Regions from separate parts of the Faecalibacterium sp. genome, predicted to be linked through region 2. Evidence: a T-box and tRNA genes for the amino acid it is inferred to sense, from the RefSeq annotation. Region 2 holds a T-box; the other holds one or more tRNA genes.
What was found. The T-box of region 2 lies ahead of tyrS (tyrosine--tRNA ligase). A T-box ahead of a tRNA ligase gene usually reads a tRNA of that ligase, here a tRNA-Tyr.
Positions count from the first base shown of each region.

Region 1: it encodes a tRNA-Tyr, which carries the amino acid that the T-box ahead of tyrS (tyrosine--tRNA ligase) is inferred to sense. The anticodon was not compared.

Region 1 covers NZ_DAWCVJ010000092.1:195-3,599, forward strand. Annotated here, with positions in the region: gene ACT8X9_RS11705 (plasmid recombination protein) at 176-1,441, shown strand; gene ACT8X9_RS11710 (hypothetical protein) at 1,459-1,635, shown strand; gene ACT8X9_RS11715 (DUF6061 family protein) at 1,734-1,985, opposite strand; tRNA gene ACT8X9_RS11720 (tRNA-Tyr) at 2,138-2,222, opposite strand; gene ACT8X9_RS11725 (D-alanyl-D-alanine carboxypeptidase family protein) at 2,336-3,405, opposite strand, start outside.
Region 2 covers NZ_DAWCVJ010000012.1:5,586-8,990, forward strand. Annotated here, with positions in the region: gene ACT8X9_RS03605 (CapA family protein) at 1-132, shown strand, start outside; gene ACT8X9_RS03610 (ACT domain-containing protein) at 176-643, shown strand; gene tyrS (tyrosine--tRNA ligase) at 769-1,989, opposite strand; T-box leader at 2,055-2,303, opposite strand; gene recN (DNA repair protein RecN) at 2,358-3,405, opposite strand, start outside.

The sequences.
Region 1 (3,405 bases), on a different contig from region 2:
CGAACTTGATCGTAGCTCTCCCGCAGGAGACGTTCCCCCTCGGAGAGTCCTCGAAGAGCCCACTACACTTTGCAGCCCATAGGGATGAAAGTGTTATAGTGGGTTATTACACTTCCGAAGAAGTGCATCTCCGTTCCCCGTCACCTCTCGATGAACCTTGAAAGGAGGGATGCCCTTGGCAAGAAATGATGGTATTGACCGCACAAGTGTCCGAAACCTCGCCGTTTCGGATAAGGCCGTTGGTAACACCCAGCAGCACAACGAGCGCGAAAAGGACAGCTATCGGAACCCCGACATTATCCCCCAGCGCACCTCATGGAACGTCCACTTCAAAAAGCCAACCGCCAGCTACACCGACCTATTCGCCCGACTGGAAGCCGCCGGAACCATCTCCACGCGCGGCTTGAAGCCGGATGCCACCCATTATTGCGAGCTTGTCTTTGATGTCAACTCGGCCTATTTTGACAATCACGGTGGCTACGAGTTCGCCAAGCAGTTCTATGAGGATGCCTACAAAGCAGCCGTTCAAATCGTGGGCGGTGAGCAGTATATTCTCTCGGCTGTCATGCACGCCGATGAGATCAACCGTGCCATGACCGAGGCACTAGGCCGGGAGGTCTACCACTACCACCTCCATGTGGTCTATGTGCCTGTGGTGGAAAAGCAGATCCTCTGGTCGAAACGCTGCAAGGACAAGGCACTGGTCGGCACAGTCAAGGAGACCGTCATGCAGGTCAGCCGGAGCAAGAAGTGGGCTTCCAAGCCCTTGCTGGACGATGCCGGAAAGCCTGTCCTGCAAAAGAACGGCAAGCCAGTCCTGAAGAAGTCGTACAGTGTCCTGCAAGACGATTTCTTCAACTATATGCGCAATGCTGGGTACACGGATGTAGAGCGTGGTGAGCGTGGCAGCACTGAAGAACACCTGACCGTCACCCAGTTCAAAGTCCAGCGGGAGCAGGAGCGACTGGACACTCTGACCGCCCAGATTGACCAGAAAGAGCAGCACCTCACCCAAACCAACAAAACCCTCTCCAAGACCGAAAAGGAACTTGCCGCTGTGCAGAAAAAGGTCACGCTCACAAAAGAAGCCCTCATTCATGCGCGCGATCTGGATTATATTGGTAAGCGCACCTTTCTCGGCAACTATTCGCTGACCGAAGAAGAGTTTTCCAAGCTGAAAAAGCAAGCCGACCACGGCTATATGATGGACGTGGAGAACCGCCGCCTGAAAGAAGAACTTTCCACCGCCAAGAAGGAAGCTGCTCATTGGGGTCAAAAGTATCACGACCTGTGGTACGACGTGAAACCCTATCTGGACGCGCTCCACCGTGCGCCTGAACTGGTGCGCAGCTTTCTGGAAAAGATTCTTGCCCCCAAGCAGGAGCGCACCATGAATGTGCCGCAGAAAAACCGCAAGCGTGGTCAGGATATGGAACTTTGAGTTTCGGAGGATACTATTTGAACAAAAAGAAGAAATCAAACAAATCCGGCTACCCGGATGAAGCAATCAAGACCCTTGCACGTTGCTTTTATCCCTCCATGGTTGAGTTTTTCAACAGCGAGGAAGGCCAGCGTGAATATGAGGAGTGGCTGAAAGAGCAGGAAGCTCTACAAGCCTTGCTTGTTGCCGCATAAAAACAGCAGGACGCTCCCAGTAAAGGGAACGCCCTGCCTTATATAGATGTATCTCACCGAGGTGTGTCCAGTTGGGCACACCTCTCATTTTTTTGCCCTTAATCTTCTAACCCATGGCTCCCGGTCACATTCTTCAAATATTCCTCTGGGTCGCCATTCAAAATCAAGTCCGCATAGCCCAGCGGGTCATTGTAGATGAGGTAGTCCAGTTCTGACCTCTGCTCCATGGTAACATCCAGAGCATCCTCAACCCCGGTGCAGTCAATGGAAATTTTTCTCCCGTCCCGGAGCAGCAGCTCCACGCAGCCAGTGTCTATATTAAACTTGCAGGCTCTTTCATCGTACTTCATAATCATACCCTCCAAATCTTGTGATTGTCTTACGGTCTATGACAAGGTATCGGAGTTTTGCGCCGTCCACGGGAGCCTTCGTTGTTGTACCCGAAGAAAACGAAAAATCCGAACCCTTCTCCAATCGGAAACAGGTTCGGATTTTTCTTGTTTGGTGGGCGCGGGTGGATTCGAACCACCGAAGCTGAAAGCAGCAGATTTACAGTCTGTCCCCATTGGCCACTCGGGAACACGCCCTTATACAGTTTTTTGCAGTCGAGGACTGCCTGTATATATTACCACTCGGGAGCGTGTTTGTCAACTGCTTTTTACAGCTTTTTCGGGAAAATCCGGATGCTGGACGGCATGGTTCAGTCGCGGGGACGGCCGTAGCGGTGGATCTTCTTGGAGGGGCGGCGGTCATGCTGGGCGCTGAGGAAGAGCCACGCGGCATAGACGATGGCGCAGAGGGCGCTGACGCAGAGCACGACCTTGAGGTAGAGACTGCCGAAGAACTCCCGCAGCTTCGAGAGGGAGTAGAGCAGGCTGCTCTGGCTCACGTCCTGCCCGGCGATGAGGTTGACCATGCCGATGGTCTCGCCGGCCAGCTTCAGCTCCACCGTTCCGATGATGTCGCCCTGCTGGATGGGGGCGCAGACGTAGTCGGGCAGATGGAAATACTTCTGGGTCACAGTGCCGTCGCCCGAGGAGGGCAGGAGGGTCATCATGCTGTTGTCGGGGTAGAGCTTGAGGGTGTCGGTGTCGGAGGAATATTTGACGGGGATCTCGGCCAGTGCGAGGTCGGTGTCCAGCGCGGGCTGGATGGAAAAGCTCTGGAACACCCAGTCGATGAGCCGGGTCGTCTCGTAGAGGGCCGGGCGGCGGTTGGCATAGCCGTAGGCGTCGCAGGTGTCAGGGCTTTGCATGATGCAGAAGATATAGGTCGAGCCGTTCTGATTGGCCCACGAAACATAGCTCTGGTCGCCGTGGTCGTTTTTGTAGGCCATCACATCGCACATACCGCCCTGCATGGCCTTTCGGTAGAAGCTGCCGCCGCTGGTCTTGTTGAGCGCTACATTCTGGCTCAGGAGGACGAAGCTCTTGGCGTGCTTTTCCTTGGCGGGCATGGTGAAGGTGGGGGCGGACGAGATCTCCACGAAGGCATCAAAGCTCATAAGATACCGCAGGATGAGATACATATCCACGGCTGTGGTCACATTGCCGCTGTCGAGGCCGCAGGCGTCCGTCCATGTGCTGCCGGTGGTGCCGATGCGCTGGGAGAGGGCGTTCATCTGGCTCACCCAGCCGGCGAGGTCACCGCCCGAGAGGCTGTAGGCGAGGCCCATGGCGGCTTCGTTAGCGTTCCGCGTCACCATCGCATAGACGGCCTCCCGGTAGGTGAAGGTCTCGTTGGAGCGCATATCGGCGTTGTCGCTGTTGT
Region 2 (3,405 bases):
CTGTTCCGGGATTATACGCCGGAGCTTGCAAAGGCCCATGGCGTCCGCGCTGCCTACCCAAACTTCGGATACGATTACATCCGTCAGACGGCACAGACCTACATCAACAGCGAATTTTTGGAGCTTGCATAAAGTTTGAATCAGAACGCCCGATGGGCAGAATGGAGTGTTTACTATGTACGGTGTTTCCAAAATCAATATCGAGCCGAGCCTGATGATGATCAGCGTGCAGGATGCTGAGTTCAAGGGCAACACGATGGCTCGTTATCTGCAGATCTTCGCCGACACCGGCGTTGTGGTGGATATGATCAGCCAGAGCGCCCCCCACGGTACCAGCATGGACTTCAGCTTCACGGCATCCAGCAGTGATCTGCCGTTGGTGATGAAGGCCATCTCTGCCGCGAATCTCGACAAGGATGCCAAGGCCTCTCCCCTCATCAGCGTGGGCTACTCCAAGCTGAACCTCTTCGGAGAAGAGATGGTCACCAGCTGCGGTGTTGCCGCGCGTGCCCTGAACGCTCTGGCAATGGCAGGCATCGAGGTGCTGCTTATCACTACCAGCGACCTTGACATTTCCCTGCTCGTCCGTTCTGAGAATGAGGATGCTGCCTATGAAGTCCTGAAGAAGGCTTACGAGCTGTGACCTGAATAAAAACGAGTCTCCCTTGTCCTGTGCGGGACAGGGGAGATTTTTGTATGAAAAAGCCCCGGCTGTCCCCTCTCCTGTCACAGAGAGAAGACAGCCGGGGCTATTGTTTTACCAGAAGCTTACAGGCTCACCTTGTGGTAGACCTTCTTGCCCTTTTTGATGACGATACCCTTGGACAGCTGCTCGGCGGTAAAGCTTGCCGTGGGGGCAGCGACCTTTTCGCCATCCACCAGAACGCCGCCCTGCACGACCAGACGGCGGGCCTCGCCGTTGGAAGCAGCCAGACCAGCCTTGACCATCAGGGTCAGGATGCCGATGGCACCATCGGTCAGGTCGGCCTCGGTCAGCTGGGTGCCGGGCATATGCTCGGTATCTCCGGCAGCGCCGCTGAACAGTGCGCGGGCTGCGTTCTGCGCCTTGTTGGCCTCCTCCTCGCCGTGGACCATCTTGGTCAGCTCGAAGGCAAGGATCTCCTTGGCTTCGTTGAGGCGCTGATCTTTCCAGGTGCTCATCTCATCGATCTGCTCCAGCGGCAGGAAGGTCAGCATCCGGATGCACTTCATGACATCTGCATCGCCGACGTTGCGCCAGTACTGATAGAACTCGAAGGGGCTGGTCTTGTTGGGGTCGAGCCAGACGGCATTGCCGGCGGTCTTACCCATCTTCTTGCCCTGAGAATCGGTCAGCAGGGTGATGGTCATGGCATAGGCATCTTTGCCCAGCTTGCGGCGGATCAGCTCAGTGCCGCCCAGCATATTGCTCCACTGGTCATCGCCGCCGAACTGCATATTGCAGCCGTAGTGCTGGAACATATAGTAGAAGTCGTAGCTCTGCATGATCATGTAGTTGAACTCAAGGAAGGACAGGCCCTTCTCCATGCGCTGCTCGTAGCACTTGGCACGCAGCATATTGTTGACGGAGAAGCAGGCGCCCACATCGCGCAGCAGCTCGACATAGTTCAGGTTCAGCAGCCAGTCGGCATTGTTCAGCATCAAGGCCTTGCCCTCAGAGAAGTCGATGAACTTCTCCATCTGCTTCTTGAAGCAGGCAGCGTTGTGGGCAATGTCCTCCTTGGTCAGCATCTTGCGCATATCGGTGCGGCCGGAGGGGTCGCCGATCATAGTGGTGCCGCCGCCGATGAGGGCGATGGGCTTGTTGCCTGCCATCTGCAGGCGCTTCATCAGGGTCAGGGCCATGAAATGTCCGGCGGTCAGGCTGTCGGCGGTGCAGTCGAAGCCAATGTAGAAGGTAGCCTTGCCGTTGTTGATAAGGTCGATGATCTCCTCATCGGTGATCTGGGCCACCAGACCGCGGGCTTTCAGTTCTTCGTACAGAGTCATAAGAAATTTCCTCCTGTTTTGTCGGGCAGAGGGAAAAACAAAACGCCCTCCGCCAAAATAAATTGGCAGAGGGCGATAAAATTCGCGGTACCACCTCTGTTTGCCGCCTCTTCACAGAGACGGCCTCACGAGTGCACACCCCAGAGTAGAGTGACACTCCTGCGTTTGTAACGCTCGCACGCGGCACAGCCTACTCGTCGTTCAGCCTGCAGCTCCGGGAGGTATTTCACCTGCGTCTCCGCAGCCCCTTTCACCAGCCGGGGCCTCTCTGGGCAGAGCGCATCAGGGTACTCGGTTCCCATCTTCGCCTTTCAACGAGATTCAGTTTAGCACATCCCCGTGGGAATGTCAAGCACAAAAGCGCCTGCTTATTTCCCGGCGCTCCAGCCCAGCATTTCCCGGGCGTTGGCCAGCGAAAGCTCCGTGACATGGTCGCCGGAGATGAGGCGGGCCAGCGCCTCCACCCGTCCATTCTCGTCCAGCGGGTGGATCTCGGTATAGGTACGCTCATTCGTGATGTTCTTCTGGATGAGCAGATGGCAGTCTGCCAGCGCAGCGATTTGGGCCGTGTGGGTGATGCAAAGGATCTGATGACCCTCGGCACTCTGGCGCAGCACCTCACCGATGCGGCTGGCCGCCTTGCCGGAAACGCCGCTGTCGATCTCGTCGTAGATGACGGTCGGCACAGCGTCCTTGTCGGCCATCGCATTCTTGATGGCGAGGGTGATACGGCTCAGCTCGCCGCCTGAGGCGATCTTTGCCAGAGGCTTCGGGGCTTCACCGGGGTTCGTGGAGATATAAAACTCGATGCTGTCCTGTCCGTGACTGGCCAGCGGCCCCCGCGTATGGCGGAGCGTCATCCGCACGCCCGGCATATTCAGAAAGTCCAATGTGTCAGAGATGCGCTTGTTCAGCTCTTCAAACGCCTTCAGCCGGGTCTGGGTCAGAAGCTCCGCCTTTTCCCGCGCAAGGGTATAGAGACGGCGCTGCTCCTTCTGCAGATGCTCCACCCTCTCCTGCGAGGACTGTATCATCTCCAGCTCCTGCCGTGCCCGCTCGCCAAACGCGAGGATGTCCTCTACTGTATCGCCGTATTTCCGCCGGAGCTTGTAGATGAGATCGATGCGCTGCTCGATCTCGTCCAGCTCTGCGTCGTTGGTGTCGTAAGCGTCCAGACGGCCGATGAGGTCGGCGGCGACATCCTTTGCGGTGTAATAGAGGTCGAGCAGCTGGCCCGCACCGGCAGACAGCTCTCCGTCGAGCTGGGCCGCTGCATCCACGGCGTTGGAGGCTTCGCCCAGAAGGTCAACGGCACCGGGGGCTTCGTCACCGCCCGAGAGCAGCGCGTAACACTGGGCAATGCGGTCCCGGATGGTGGAAGCATTCGCCAGCACCTTGCGGCGGCTTTCCAGCGTC